One region of the Brevibacillus sp. HD3.3A genome, then DNA from elsewhere that is predicted to be linked to it. Evidence: riboswitches for the same ligand, from Rfam matches in the RefSeq annotation. Region 1 holds a riboswitch; the other holds the start of a gene.
What was found. A riboswitch is a leader RNA that binds a small molecule or an ion and turns the genes downstream of it on or off. The one in region 1 is predicted to bind S-adenosylmethionine.
Positions count from the first base shown of each region.

Region 2: it holds a riboswitch for S-adenosylmethionine, as region 1 does, so the genes downstream of both, HP435_RS17805 (homoserine dehydrogenase) here and metH (methionine synthase) in region 1, are expected to answer to the same signal.

Region 1 covers NZ_CP085874.1:2,315,515-2,323,027, reverse strand. The annotation lists gene HP435_RS11390 (bifunctional homocysteine S-methyltransferase/methylenetetrahydrofolate reductase) at 1-410, opposite strand, end outside; gene metH (methionine synthase) at 445-3,894, opposite strand; SAM riboswitch class I at 4,011-4,111, opposite strand; gene HP435_RS11380 (YjcZ family sporulation protein) at 4,321-4,428, shown strand; gene HP435_RS11375 (YcdB/YcdC domain-containing protein) at 4,498-6,666, opposite strand; gene HP435_RS11370 (sigma-70 family RNA polymerase sigma factor) at 6,657-7,229, opposite strand; gene HP435_RS11365 (hypothetical protein) at 7,438-7,513, shown strand, end outside.
Region 2 covers NZ_CP085874.1:3,858,187-3,865,699, reverse strand. The annotation lists gene zwf (glucose-6-phosphate dehydrogenase) at 1-803, shown strand, start outside; gene HP435_RS17825 (Gfo/Idh/MocA family protein) at 908-1,894, shown strand; gene HP435_RS17820 (cyclase family protein) at 1,951-2,574, shown strand; gene HP435_RS17815 (DinB family protein) at 2,603-3,118, shown strand; partial or broken gene HP435_RS17810 (IS256 family transposase) at 3,189-4,446, shown strand; cobalamin riboswitch at 4,956-5,154, shown strand; SAM riboswitch class I at 5,838-5,943, shown strand; SAM riboswitch class I at 6,092-6,202, shown strand; gene HP435_RS17805 (homoserine dehydrogenase) at 6,282-7,513, shown strand, end outside.

The DNA.
Region 1 (7,513 bases):
AGCGCGATCGCCTGTTCCTCGTACTGGTCCCGATACTCATCCAGTACCTTTTTCTTCACCCGTCCAGCCAAAATCGAGCCGATGCTGCCTGCCACGTACGCATCGTCCTTGGCGGCTTCGCGGGCAATCGCCACGGCAAGACGGTTGATCCGCGCCACTTTGTGCTCCAAACCGTAGCGGCTGAGCGCATCCCGGTTCGCGGAAAATGTATTCGTCTCCAAAAGGCGCGCTCCTGCCTGATAGTACGACGCATGAACTTCGTGCACCACGCGCGGATTGGACAAACACAACTCTTCAAAGCTGACGCCAACCGGGGCGCCCAGCGCATGCAGCTGGGTCGCCATGGCTCCGTCTCCGACCAGCAGGTGCTCCTGCAAATACTCCCGTAAGTCTTGCTTGCTCGTCGTCAACTCAATCCCTTCTCTCCCATTTTCATTAGACGATCTATACTTCAAACACCGACGGACCTGCGTTAAAGTAACGCGCTTCCGGGTGGGCAAATACCATCGCGGATACAGAAGCTTCCGGCTCCATCATGAAGCCTTCTGTCAACTGGATGCCGATGTCTTCCGGCCGCAACAGGCGGAACAGCTGCGCCTGGTCTTCCAGGTTCGGGCAAGCCGGATAGCCGAACGACACGCGAATGCCTCGATAGCGGGCACCGAAGCGCTCCAGCATGGTCATTTCCGCCGGATCAGGAATCCCCCATACATCGCGCATTACGTGGTGAATCCGCTCCGCAAAAGCTTCCGCCAGCTCCAGAGCCAATGCTTGCAAAACGTGCGAGCGCAAGTAGTCGCCGCGTTCCTTCAGTTCAGTCGAGCGCTCGCGAATGCCGCCGCCTGCTGTCACCGTCAAAAATCCGACGTAATCCATCTCCTTGCTCTCGACCGGACGCAAGAAATCGGACAGGCACAGATGCGGCTCTTCCGGCTGACGCGGGAACGAGAATCGTTCCAGCACTTTGCTGTGGTCGTTTGGATCGTAGACGATAATATCGTTGCCGTCCGCTTGCGCCGGGAAAAACTGATAGGCACCGTGCGCCTTGATCGTTCCCTGCTGCTTCGCTTCATTCAACAGCTCCTCGACTATCCCGTACAGTTCCAACGCCTTTTCGTCGCCCGCTTCCAGCAATTTTTCCACGTTTCCACGCACACCGAGATGCTTGCCGAGCAGCATGCGCAAATTCAGGTACGGTTGCAAATGGCTGATCGGGTACTGGCGCAGCACGTGTCGCTCGCAGTCTGGCGGCAACTGAATCGGAACGGTTCTGCTAATCGCCGAGCGGGCCGGCAGCGGAGCTTTTTTCTCCTGTACCACCACGTGTTGCGCCGTTGCCGCCGCTTCAGCGAGTTCTTGCTGCTCAGCGACCAGACGCTCCCGCTCGTTCGGGTTTTGCAAACGGTTGACGAGGTCGAGTCCGTCCATCGCATCCTTGGCGTACAACACGATTCCGTGGTATTCCGGCGCGATCCGGTTGGAAGTGAATTTGCGCGTCAAAGCCGCACCTCCGACCATCATCGGCACATCGATTCCCGCTGCTTTCAAGTCTTGCGCGGTAATGACCATTTGCTGGGCTGATTTGACCAAAAGACCGGACAACCCGATCGCATCCGGCTTCTCTTCCCGGCAAGCGGCAATCAGTTGCTCAGGCGGCACCTTGATCCCCAGGTTCACGACGTTGTAGCCGTTGTTTGCCAAAATGATTTCCACCAGATTTTTGCCGATGTCGTGCACGTCGCCTTTGACTGTCGCCAGCAAAATCTTGCCTTTGGCCGCCGCATCGCTCTTTTCCATAAATGGCTCCAAAAACGAGACGGACGCTTTCATGACTTCCGCGCTTTGCAGCACTTCCGCTACGATCAGCTGGTTTCCGTTAAACAGGCGGCCGACCTCTTCCATTCCTGACATCAACGGGCCGTTAATAATTTCAAGCGGCGCATACTTTTCCAGAGCCAGCTTCAAATCGTCAGTCAAGCCATCCTTGGAGCCTTCGACGACATATCGGGCGAGGCGCTCTTCCAAAGTCAGCGTGGAAGCTTCCACCCGCACTTCTTTTTTCTTCTGGCGGTAAAATTCGGTGAATGCAGCCAGTGTTTCGTCGTTTGTCTCGAACAGCAGCGCTTCCGCCAGCTTGCGCTCATCCTCGGGAATCGACGCGTAGCGCTCCAGCTTTTCTGTATTGACGATGGCAAAATCGAGTCCGGCAACCGTCGTGTGGTACAAAAACACGGCGTTGAGCACTTCGCGGCCCGCTGCTGGCAGCCCGAAAGACACGTTGCTGACCCCGAGAATCGTTTTGCACAGCGGCATCGCTTCTTTAATGAGGCGAATCCCCTCAACCGTCTCCTTGGCGGAACCGATGTACTGCTCATCCCCTGTACCGACCGGGAACACCAGCGGGTCGAAAATGATGTCTTGCGGGGCAATTCCGTACTGGTTGACCAAAATATCGTACGAGCGCTTCGCCACTTCCAGCTTCTTCTCGCGCGTGACAGCCATGCCCGCTTCCTCGATCGTTCCGACGACTACAGCCGCTCCGAACTTTTTGATCAGCGGCGCTACTTCTTCAAAGCGCTCCAGGCCGTCTTCCAGGTTGATCGAGTTGAGAATCGCTTTTCCCTGGGAATAGCGCAGGCCCAGCTCCATTACTTTTGCATCCGTCGAGTCGATCATCAGCGGAGCCTTGACCTTTTTCACGACGAATTGCAGGAATTTTTCCATATCGGCGTATTCATCCCGATCCGGGTCAGCCAAACAAATATCGATGACGTGAGCGCCGCGTTTTACTTGTGCCCGGGCGATATCTGACGCTTCCTCGTATTGGCCTGCGGCGATCAAGTCGCGGAATTTTTTCGAACCGATGACGTTTGTGCGCTCCCCTACCAACAGCGGGCGACTGTCATCTTCCACGTACACGACTTCGATGCCGGATACCGCGCTGACAGCCTGATCGACAGCCTGACGTGGCTTGCAGTCTTTCAATGCTTCTGCCATCGCCCTGATATGGTCGGGCGTCGTTCCGCAGCAGCCGCCCGCCACGTTCAGCCAGCCTTGTTCTGCAAAAGCGCGCATTTTTGTCGCAAGCCCTTGCGGTGTCTCATGGTAATGTCCGTTTTCATCCGGCAAGCCCGCATTGGGGTAACAGCTCACTCCGCATTGAGCCAGTCCGGACAGCGTGCGCAGATGGTCGCGCATGAACTCGGGGCCAGTCGCACAGTTCAGCCCAACGGACACGGGATTCAAATGCTCAAGCGAGATATAAAACGCCTCGATGTTTTGACCGGCAAGAGTCGTGCCCATCGGTTCAATCGTCCCGGACAGCATGACGGGCAACTCCACATCCAGCTCTGCGAACGCTTTGCGGATGCCGATTCCCCCCGCCTTGACGTTCAGCGTATCCTGCGATGTTTCCAGCAGCAGCACGTCGGCTCCGCCAATGATCAGTCCTTTTGCCTGACGATAGTAGGACTCCACCAGCTCCTCGAAGGTGACACCGCCTGTCAAAGCGAGCGTTTTCGTCGTCGGTCCCATTGCCCCTGCCACGTATCGCGGCCACTCGGTTGTGCTATAGGCATCTACGGCTTCCTTCGCCAGACGGGCCGCAGCGATGTTTAACTCCAGATCCTTGTCGGCGACATCGTACTCGGCCAACACGACGGAGGTGGCTCCGAATGTATTCGTCTCGACGATGTCCGCTCCCGCCTCCAAATATTTTTCGTGGATGGATCGAATGACGTCTGGTCGCGTCAAGTTCAAAAGCTCGTTGCAACCATCGTAGGCTTCGCCGCCAAAATCATCGGCGGTCAAGTTCGCCTGTTGCAGCATCGTGCCCATCGCACCGTCCAGAATCAGAATTTTCCGGGAAAGCTGTTCGCGAAAAGTGGGTTTCATTGACGTACTCCTTTTCTCCCTTGCGGCGTTTATTCTCGGCAGTTTTTTTGCACAAAAAAATCCTCTTCTTTGAAAGAAGAGGATTTGTCCGCGGATACAATTGCGCCTGAACCATCCTCTCATCTTTCAAAGCCGTAGCTTTGCTGGAATTGGCACCGGATTTTAACCGGTTGCCGAGGCTTCATCAGGCCAGTCCCTCTGCCTCTCTTGATAAGAGTTGTACCATGGTATTCATTTTTGACTTTCAGGTTTCATGTTTGACAGTATCTTAACACCGCGTCCTGTCTACGTCAATTGAGAATTTGTCTATTATTTACTGCTTTTCTCCCCGACTGCGCCCATTTTTGTGCTTACCGGGCATCCGCCCACGCCAATCTGTGCGATCGTGTATAGACTGTAGCATAACGGAAAGGAGGGGGAACAAACGTGAGTACATCTTACTGCGGAAATGGCATCTTTGGAGACTGCTTCGCACTGGTGCTCGTACTGTTTATCCTGCTGGTCATTGTTGGGTGTTCGTGTGACGACTGCTAGGTAAATGACAAGAAGAGGCTATCCCCCCGCCTTCCAGCTGGCTTGCGGGATAGCCTCTTTTTCTTGTCCTTACGGCTCGATTACAGCCTCGCCGCTTTTGGCATCGATGGTAATGAAACTGCTTGCCAGCTCTTCCTCGCTCCACGGAATGTACGCGAGTCTCGGACGATCCAGCCAATCGTTTTCCTGATCTTTTAACAGGTAAACAAGCCTGAGTGGCATGACGCGCAAAAACGACTCGGCAGCCTTTTGTTTGGAAACGACCTCGGCTGACGAAGGAAGCTCTATCAACTTGTGAGTCTCTCGCCAATTCCGGAAGCTGTTTACCTTCCCGGTCGAAGGGTCTACCGACACCTCGTAAGCGGCATCTGGCCCCTTGTCCAACACCGGAATCCCATCCTTGCTCATGACATAGCGGAATACCCAGTTGCCTGACGAAACCGGATTGGCTGCGCCAGGTTCCATCACTTGTGCAAGCTGCACTTCTTTTACGCCCGGATCGGCGTATTTGGCCAAAAAGAACACGGCTGCCTGCTCGGCCTGTTCGCGCTTCACGGTCACTTGCGTATTTGTGCGGGGAACGCGCAACCCAACTACCTGGCTCGTCTTCGCGTCGATCGTCACTTCATGCCAGCGGTCTTTGCTATCTGCCCAGTTGAATGATTTGTTCTTTTGGTGATCATCTACGGATTCCCGATAGGACATGCCTTCGACGTTGACGCCAAATTCCGTTTGCAAAAGCGCCTTCGCCTCTTCCTTCGTACGCACGATGACAGGCTGTTCGTGTGTCTCGAACGCATCTGCCTGCGGCTGCTCCCGCTGCAGCTGATCGTAGGCAAAGCCGTTGTTTCCCGTACCGTAGTTGATCTTGCCGCTATGCGCATCAATGTACCAATCAAGGAAAACCGGCCTTCCTTGTTGGAAAAAGGAAACCGCTGCCCTGTATTCCAGTGTCGGCTGTTTCAGCGCCTTCCCTTCGGACATGTGCTGCACGTATACAAGCTTCATATTTGCGGCCAGCTCGTTTTCGGCGGCGCTTTTCGCCACAGCTTCCGCAGCATCCGGGAACGAAGACGGGGAATACGCTCTCGTCGGTTTGCTGAACATCAGAAGACGTCCGGAGCTGCCCAGTTCAATATCCAGCACATCTTCCATGACAGGTAACCCGTTATGATAACGCATGAATTTTTCCGCGCTATTCGATTCCACATGGCGATAGTTCGCGCTGTCAGCTCCAAGCAATCGGCCGAGAAGCTGCTTCGCTTGCTTTAACGCCTCTGCTTCATTTGGCTTTTGCGCTTCTTCGTTGCGGTCCCGCTGAATCCGGTACAGATCGATGTCTTGCCCGTTGCCGATTTCGCTCACCATCGCTGTCTGGCCTTCGTCGTTCACTTTGCCCAAAACCAGCGCCCAGCCATCTCGAGTCAGCTGTTTGTTGTAGACAACCGGGAACGGATTCAGTTCAGTCACGGAGGCGGCGAATTTGGCAAACAGCTTCTGCTCCTGCTCGTTCAACCTGCCGAAAAAGGCGACGCGCTCCTTTTTGTCCACCTGGACAGTCAAGACATCGTACGGGACAGGCTTGCCGTTTTCCAACCGCTGATAGCTGACGTTCATCCACGTTCCGTTGCGCCAATCCTCATCCGCATAAACTTCTGTCGCCTGATGCGCGTAAACCTTCGCTTCTTCACCGAGCGCGGTCTGCAAAAATGCTTGCGCGACTTTCTCTGCTTGCGCGGGCGCAATCGTTGTTTTCTCGCCGTCACTGCTTGCGTCCAGCAAGTAGCTTTCGATCCGCCCCGTCCGGGTGTCATACGCGACTTGTCCGATTGCCCTGTCCTTTTGCAGCAAGGTCACAAGCGCAATCCCATCCAGCGTCTCGCCTTTGCGCAGTGTGACACCGCCAAGCTCAGGGACTGCCTTTTGCAGCGGAGCCAGCGCTTGTTCCGGTGAAACGGCCTGCTCCGCGGTTTTGTCCGTTTGATGCGCCGCCGCTGCGCTCGTTCCATTTTTTTGCGGCGACATGGACGGCAGAAAGCCCTCTCGCACCCCTAGCACGGTCAATGCCAGACAAGCCGCAAGCGATCCCGCCATGACTAACTGCTTGTGATTTTTCTGCTTTTTCTTCCCGACCTCCATCCGAATCCTCTCTTCCATTTCCCGGGTAAACTTCACTTCCGAAGCTGCCGCTTTCCCTGCTTCGCGTACAGCTTCACGCAGCCCCTGATCTAGTTCCATTCCAATCCCTCCTTTTCACACAATGCCCGAAAATGTTTGCGCGCCCGATGCAGCTGCGTCCGTACCGCATCCTCGGAAATATCCAGCACTTGTGCTACTTCCTTAATTGACAAATCTTCATAGTAATGAAGTACCATGACCTTTCGATACAAAGGCGACAGCATCATGACTTTCTCGGCGATATGTACCTGGTCCAGTTGCTTGAAAACGGACGATTCCACGTTCCCTTCCGCCACTTGTTCCGGCACGGTTTCTTTCGGGGAGACAAACGTAGAAAAGATTTGCCGGAACGACCACGATCGCAAATACTTGCGCGATTCATTGATGGCAATCCGGTACAGCCATGTTTTCAAACTGCTCTCATGGCGAAACTGATCCAGCGACCGATAGGCTTTCAGGAACACTTCCTGTGTGATGTCTTCCGCGATTCCGCGATCTTTGACGATCATGTAGGCGAGCTGGACGATTTTGTCACCGTAGTCATTCATCAAAGTCGACAGCAGCGCATCCTTGGTCGGCTGCAAAGACCGCTCTGCCGCGTTAGCCTTTGCACTGGCATTCAGATTGACATTCACTTTGCTTCACCTCCTCTTGCAAACGATATCCATTTGATCCAGCAGCCTGCTTTTTGTGACAGAAATCGCGATTTATTTTTCCTGGCCTCTGTTTTCAGCGGAAAAGACGACACCTGCGCGCACTGCGTTCGTTGTCAGAGCGGAACGCTTTTGCTATCATGAGGCTTACCTAACCCCTAGAAAGGAACGATTGACGATGAACACTTTGCTCGCTTGTGAAAAAGACGAGTTTTTGTCCTGTATAGAGACGGTAAAGGAACTGGAAACATCCG
Region 2 (7,513 bases), 1.5 Mb from region 1:
GGGCGCTGCGTGACATGTTGCAAAATCATATGCTGCAAATGCTGATGATGGTTGCCATGCACATCCCCAAGCGGATTACGGCGCAAGACATTCGCGCGCAGAAACGTAAAGTAATGGAAGCAGTGCGGCCGCTGGCGCTTGAAGAAGTGGCGAAAAACATCGTGCGGGGGCAGTATCGCGCAGGAAGCATGGGGGAAGTTCCGGTGGCAGGCTACCGGGAAGAGCCGGGAGTATCGCCGACCTCGATGACGGAGACGTATATCGCAGCCAGAGTCTGGATTGACGACCCGTTTTGGAGCGGAGTGCCCTTTTACATTCGCACAGGGAAACGGATGAAGGAAAAGTCGACGCGAATCGTCATTGAGTTCAAAAACCCGCTGGAGCAGCTGTATCGGGAGCAACAGGAAAAGACAGCGCCGAATTTGTTGATCATTCATGTGAATCCACAGGAAGGAATCGCTTTGCAGCTGAATAGTAAGAATCCGGCCAATAGCGGAAAGATTGAGCCTGTGACCGTTGATTTCAGTTCCGGGCAGAAGGACGTCCCAGAGGCTTATGAACGCCTCTTGTTCGATGCGCTGCGTGGAGACTCGACCTATTTTGCCCATTGGAATGAAGTGCGCCTGTCGTGGAAATGGGTAGAGCCAATCTTGACGGCTTTTGAGCGCAATCTCGTACCGCTTGTCTCGTATGAAGCGGGAACATACGGGCCGGATGCAGCGAAACAATTGCTGCAAGCGGAAGGATTTTCCTGGTGGTTGGATGAAGTAGAAGAGAGGGAGCCGGAGCCGATGCATCGGTAATGGCTGACTGTACACCTCGGCTTATGCGAGTGTCTTGCTCATTTCGGGTTGAGACTGGCTCAAGCCAGGGGTGAGTCAAGTGAAAAAGAAGGGGGAAGCGATTCATGCGTTTTGGCGTAATCGGCACCAACTGGATTACAGATGAGTTCATCCAGGCAGGTTTGACCGTCGAAGGCTTTTCTCTTCAGGCGGTCTACTCGCGGACGAGCGAACGCGCCCAGGAATTTGCTGAAAAATACCAAGCCCCTTTTGTATACACGGATATAAAAGAGATGGCATCGAGCGGAACCATCGATGCTATCTACATCGCAAGCCCCAATTGCTTTCATGCGGAACAGGCGATCCTGTGCATGGACATGGGGCTGCATGTGTTGTGCGAAAAGCCGTTTGCCTCTAACGCGGCAGAAGTCGAAGCTATGCTTGCGGCAGCGAAAAGAAATGATGTGCTGCTCATGGAAGCCGTCAAATCGACCCTTGTGCCCAATTTTTCTGCCGTCCGGGATCATTTGCCCAAGCTCGGCACCATTCGCCGATATATCGCAAGCAACTGCCAGTATTCCTCCCGCTACGATGCCTACCGACAGGGCCAGGTTATGCGAGCTTTTGATCCCGCCTATTCCAACGGAGCGTTGCTGGACATCGGGATTTACTGTCTCTATCCTGCGATTGTGCTGTTTGGCAAGCCAGAACAGGTCAAGGCGGAAGGCGTTCTACTGCAATCAGGGGTAGATGGCGAGGGCAGCATGCTGTTGAAGTACGAAAATATGGATGCCGTCATCAGCTTTTCCAAGATCACGACTTCGTACCAGCCTGCGGAGATCCAGGGGGAGGACGCGACGATGGTGATCGATAAAATCAACCATCTCACGCGTATCGAGATTCGCTACCGCGACGGGAGGGTCGAGGATGTGACCAGGCCCCAGACGCCCAAAACGATGCATTATGAGATCAGAGAGTTCATTCGCTTGGCTGAGGCAGGCTTGAGAGAGTCAGAGACAAATTCACATACAGCTTCCCGCTGGGCCATGGAGGTCATGGACGAAGCGCGAAGACAAATCGGTGTTGTGTACCCTGCTGATTTGCCGCGTTGAAGGAAGGGAACAGCTAAATCATAAAAAAGCAGGAAGACAAGGGGGGCGAAAACGCGATGAGAATGTTCGATGTGACGGCACCAATCTTTGAAGGCATGACGGTGTACAAGAACAAGCCGGAAAAGCAACCGAAAATACAGACGGTTACGAATGGGTACGTAACCGAGTCCAGAATCGATATGGATGTGCACTCTGGCACCCACGTAGATGCGCCGCTGCACATGGTGAACGATGGAGAGACATTTGAGAGCATCTCGCTGGAAAAACTGGTCGGGAACTGCCGTGTGCTTGACTTGACGCACGTTGAAGACAAGATTGGCCGGGCTGAGCTGGAAAAGTTTGATATCGCCCCGGGAGAGTTTCTCCTGTTTCAAACGAAAAATTCGCAAGACGACGCCTTTTCGTTTGAATTTGTTTATTTGGCGCACGATGGCGCTGCTTATTTGGCTGAAAAAGGCGTACGGGGAATTGGCACGGATGCTTTGGGGATTGAACGGAGCCAAGAGGGGCATCCGACGCATAAAACGCTGTTTGCCGCAGGTATCGTCGTGATCGAAGGGCTGCGTCTGCGCGATGTGCCACCGGGCCTCTACTTTATGGTGGCTGCTCCGCTGAAGCTTGTAGGAACAGATGCGGCTCCTGCTCGGGTGCTGCTGTTTGAAGGCTGGCAAGAAGGATAAATAGAGAGAAGCCAAGGAGGACATGAGCATGCTGATTCGCCCAAACCGGGAGGAGTACCAAGATTATTTTGCTACCTACGTCAGTCAAGTGCCAGAAGGTGATCTGCTGACGATTCTCGAACAACAGGCAGCACAGACAGGGGAGATGTTCGCCGGATTGACAGGGGAACAAATCGATTATCGCTACGCTCCGGGCAAATGGACGGTAAAAGAAGTGCTGGGCCATATCATCGATACCGAGCGAATCATGAGCTATCGCTTGCTGAGAATCGCCAGAGGGGATCAGACTGAGCTGGCGGGGTTCGATGAAAATACGTATGTAGCAGAAGGCTTCTATCAGGAACGCAGTCTGACGGATTTGCTCGCAGAATACAACGCTGTGCGACAGTCGACGCTGGCCCAACTGCGGGGGATCGCTGCCGAGGCGTGGACGAGAACGGGCACAGCAAATGGCAATAAGCTGTCGGCACGCACATTGGCCTATATTATCGCCGGACACGAGGCGCACCACTGTAGAATTTTGCGGGAACGGTATTCGCTGTAAGCCGGGAGAAGCGAGAGCGTAAAAAGTTTTGTGTAAATGGTTAAACTTCCCATTAAGGAGATGATCATTTATGCAAGACAAGAGAGACATGACCATCAAGGAGTTAGCGAAGGATTGCCGAACCATCGAGGACGTGCACATCATGCTAAAAGATTTGTTCCGTGACACCATCCAGCAGTTGTTTGAAGCAGAAATGGATGACCATTTGGGCTATGCCAAACATAGTGCCGATGGTGATCATTCAGGAAATAGTCGGAATGGGTATAGCAAAAAGACGCTGAAAACAAAGTTCGGCAATACAGAAATTCGTGTCCCCCGTGATCGCAACGGCGAATTTGAACCTCACATTGTGAAGAAGCATGAAACAACCACAAATGGCTTGAGGAGCAAATCATCGCACTCTACGCCAAAGGTATGTCTACTCGCGATATTGAAGAACACATGAAGGATCTGTATGGGATCGACGTGTCTCCTACGATGGTCAGTAAAGTACCGACAAGATTATGCCGATGGTGGCAGAATGGCAATGTAGACCACTTGATCGAGTCTATCCGATCGTGTTTCTTGATGCCATTCACTTCAAAGTTCGGCAAGAGAATCGTATCGTTAACAAAGCAGCATACAGCGTTCTTGGCATTACTATGTCTGGTCATAAGGACATTTTGGGCATTTGGATCGGCGAGCACGAAAGTGCAAGCTTCTGGCTCAATGTGTGTACAGAGCTGAAAAGCCGTGGTGTAGAAGACATTCTCATCGCCTGCAAGGACGGTCTTTCAGGGTTTTCTGAGGCGATCCATGCTGCTTTTCCGAAAACCCAAATTCAACTGTGCGTCATCCACCAGATTCGTAACTCTATGAAATATGTTCCGTTCAAAGAAGAAAAGTTAGTCTTGGCAGATTTAAAGAAAGTCTATCAAGCCCTTACGTTAGAAGAAGCTGAGACTGCTTTTTTCTACGTTCAAAGACAAGTGGGGAAAGAAGTACCCCATCATTATTCGCTCCTGGGAAAACAACTGGCTCGAACTGACCGCCTATTTCAGCTATCCCCAGAGATACGCAAGATGATTTATACGACGAATATCATCGAGGGCTATCATCGGCAACTCCGTAAGGTCACAAAGACAAAACGGCTTATCCATCCGACGATGCTCTACGGAAAATCATCTATCTGGCTACCGTTGAGGCATCGAAGAAATGGACTATGCCGCTTCGGAGTTGGAAAGAATGTATATCGCAACTTGCCATCCATTTTGGAGATCGATTGCAAGGGGAACTGTCCGCATAATCAACTGTTGAGTCGGCTTGACATGGAGCCTCTGCGGGCATGATTTCTTGCGATTGGGCGATGCCAGTAAAATATGCATCGCATGGCAAGCGAGCCTATCATGCCCGCCACTCCATGTAAAGCCGTTGACGTAACTGTCCACCCGTTAAAAACCCATTTACACAAAAAAATTTACATTCCCGGAGAAGCCCGCTGTTTCGCTTTCTGTGTGTCGCTTTTCGTTACTCGCTTTTCGTTACTCGCTTTTCGTTACTCGTTTTGCGTTACTCGTTTTGCGTTACTCGTTTTGCGTTACTCGTTTTGCGTTACTTGTTTTGCGTTACTCGTTTTGCGTTACTCGTTTTCCGTTGCTTGTTTTCTGCTGCTTGCTTTCCGTCGCTCATTTTCTGTTACTCGTTTTTCGTTTCTCGTTTTTTGTTACTCGCTTTTCGTTTCTCGTTTTTCGCTTTCCAGCTGTCGCTGCGTGTTCCTCGCTATCTTTTCGCTGCCGCTCGCAACTCGCCCTCCCTATCTCGGCAATGGTAGGGTACAATAACAGTAGTGATTTTTCCAATTTCATATGTGGGAACAGGTTCCTTGAGGTATATCGCCGCAAGGATAATAGGGAAGCTCGGTGCAAATCCGACACGGTCCCGCCACTGTAAGAGGGGAGTTTTGCGCATACAGGCCACTTGTCCAGACTTGGATGGGGAAGGCAGCGCCAGACGATGATCCCAAAGTCAGGAGACCTGCCTGTTTCGACGACACTGATGGACCTACGGGAGATAGGGAGGTGTTAGAGGACTCGCCATGACAGCAGGGGGACGAATACGTTTCTCTTTGCTTGCGCATTTTCTAACGATCGTATCGGTCGTCGGAAAATGCTTTTTTTGTTTGGGGAATGGAAGAAGGCCATCGAGGAAGCCGGAGTTGACTGTGATTGATGTAGCCTGTCGAGGGAGCAAGAGGTGTCTCGTGATTGCTCTATCTAGGGTCTATTTGCGCGGTTAATGCGCCTGTCAAGGGAATTAAGGGTGTATGCCGTTGCGGTAGCCTGTTAATAGACTCAGTGCCCGCCTCGTGATTGAAGTTGCTTGACTGGATCTTTATCAGGACAAGCATATCGCATGCTTGCGCACAACTGCTTTTTAGGTGGCATGGCTGCCAGATTGTAACCGCTGAAAAGGAGGGAGTGGCGTGGTTCAGCTTTTCATATGTCCATGGTGCGGCTATGTTGAAGAAAAAGAAGTGCCAGAGGAAAGCGAAGCAGGAATCGTTACGTGCGCTTGCTGCAACATGGCAGAAGTGGAAAGTGTGTTTGCGCGTGGAAACGGCTGCTTTGCTGAGGGGGTTGCCGTTCTGTCTTCCTGCTTGCGAGTCTTGTCAGCAAACAAAAAGAATTGTGTTGACGAATGCATTGGAATTTCTTAGAATAGGCTCAATAGCAAATCATAGTTCTTATCCAGAGAGGTGGAGGGTCTGGCCCGATGAAGCCCGGCAACCGTTGCTTTTGCGACAAGGTGCCAATTCCTGCGGGACGTTTCGTCTCGATAGATAAGAAGCGGGTGCCTCGTAGCAGTCAAGACGAACCTTCTTCTTAGCGGAGAAGGTTTTTTGATGTATGAAAAAGTGGGAACGAGGCAAACATTTGCCCAATTTCAAAGACAAGAGAGAACTGACATCTAGCAAAGAACAAAAATTCATAGTTTTCTTTATCTAGAGAGGTGGAGGGACTGGCCCGATGAAGCCCGGCAACCGTTACGCAGTTTGTGACAAGGTGCCAATTCCTGCAGGACGAAAATCGTTCTGGGAGATAAGGAGAAGGACCTTGATGCCAAACCTTCTTCTTAGCAAGAAGGTTTTTCTTATTTTTCCAAAACATGACATGAGGTGGTAATAATGAGCGCAGGTGTAATCAAAGTAGGATTGCTGGGATTGGGAACAGTAGGGGGCGGCGTCATCAAAACGATTCGCTCGCAACAGGAGAAGCTGGCGCAGCGGTTGGGCAAACGGATCGAGATTGTCAAAGCATTGGTTCGCGATTCGGAAAAAGAACGGGCGGTTCAGGTTGATCCTGCGCTTTTGACTACCGATTTTGAGGATGTGCTAAAAAGCGATGTGGACATTGTCGTGGAGGTAATGGGCGGTGTCGAGCCTACGTATGATTACGTGCGTGCCCTGATTGAAAAAGGCTGCCATGTGGTAACGGCGAACAAAGAGCTGCTCGCCAAACGCGGCCCTGAGCTTGTCGATCTGGCTAACCAGCATCAGGTGCATCTGGCTTATGAAGCGAGCGTAGCTGGCGGGATTCCGATTTTGAGTGTGCTGCGGCAGTTTTTGCGCACAAATGACATCCAAGGAGTTCGCGGTATTCTCAACGGGACGACGAACTTCATCTTGACGAAAATGGAGGCGGAACAGCTCTCTTATCAGGAAGTGCTGAAGCAGGCGCAGGAGCTGGGCTATGCGGAAGCTGATCCGCGTTCGGATGTGGAAGGTTTCGATGCCATGTACAAATTGTACATTCTCGCGCAGCTTGTGTACGGGGAGTCGTTGCCGCTTGCGGATGTCGTGCGTAAAGGAATCGCCGATTTGTCTGCCGGACACATCCGGATCGCAAGCGAGCTGGGTTACCGGATCAAGCTGATTGCCCAGGCACAAAAAGCCGAGCAAGGCATCCGCCTATCGGTTCAGCCGACTGTGCTGCCCATTGCCCATCCGTTGGCGCAAATCCAGGATGCGTTCAATGCGGTGCAGCTCTCCGGGAACATCGTGGGCGACCTGTTGTTTACGGGCCGGGGTGCAGGCGAACTGCCGACCGCAAGCGCTGTCGTTGAAGATTTGGCTTACTTGTTGACCCAGCCATTTACGCCGCATCCTGTTTGGACAGAAAAAAATGCCGCGGCTCAGTTGGAGCAAGGGCAAGACGAACGGGTGCTGTGTTATTTGGAAGGCTCGTGTATCGCCGCCACACCTGATCGCGTGCTGCATTTCTTGCGGGAGGCTGGCGTGAACGTGACGAAATTGAAGGTGCAATTCGATCTGGGCGGTGTGCTGCGCGCGGGCTTGATCGCTACAGGTATTCGCGCAGAGCATGAGCAAGTGCTGAAAAGTGACTTCGGACTTTCCGT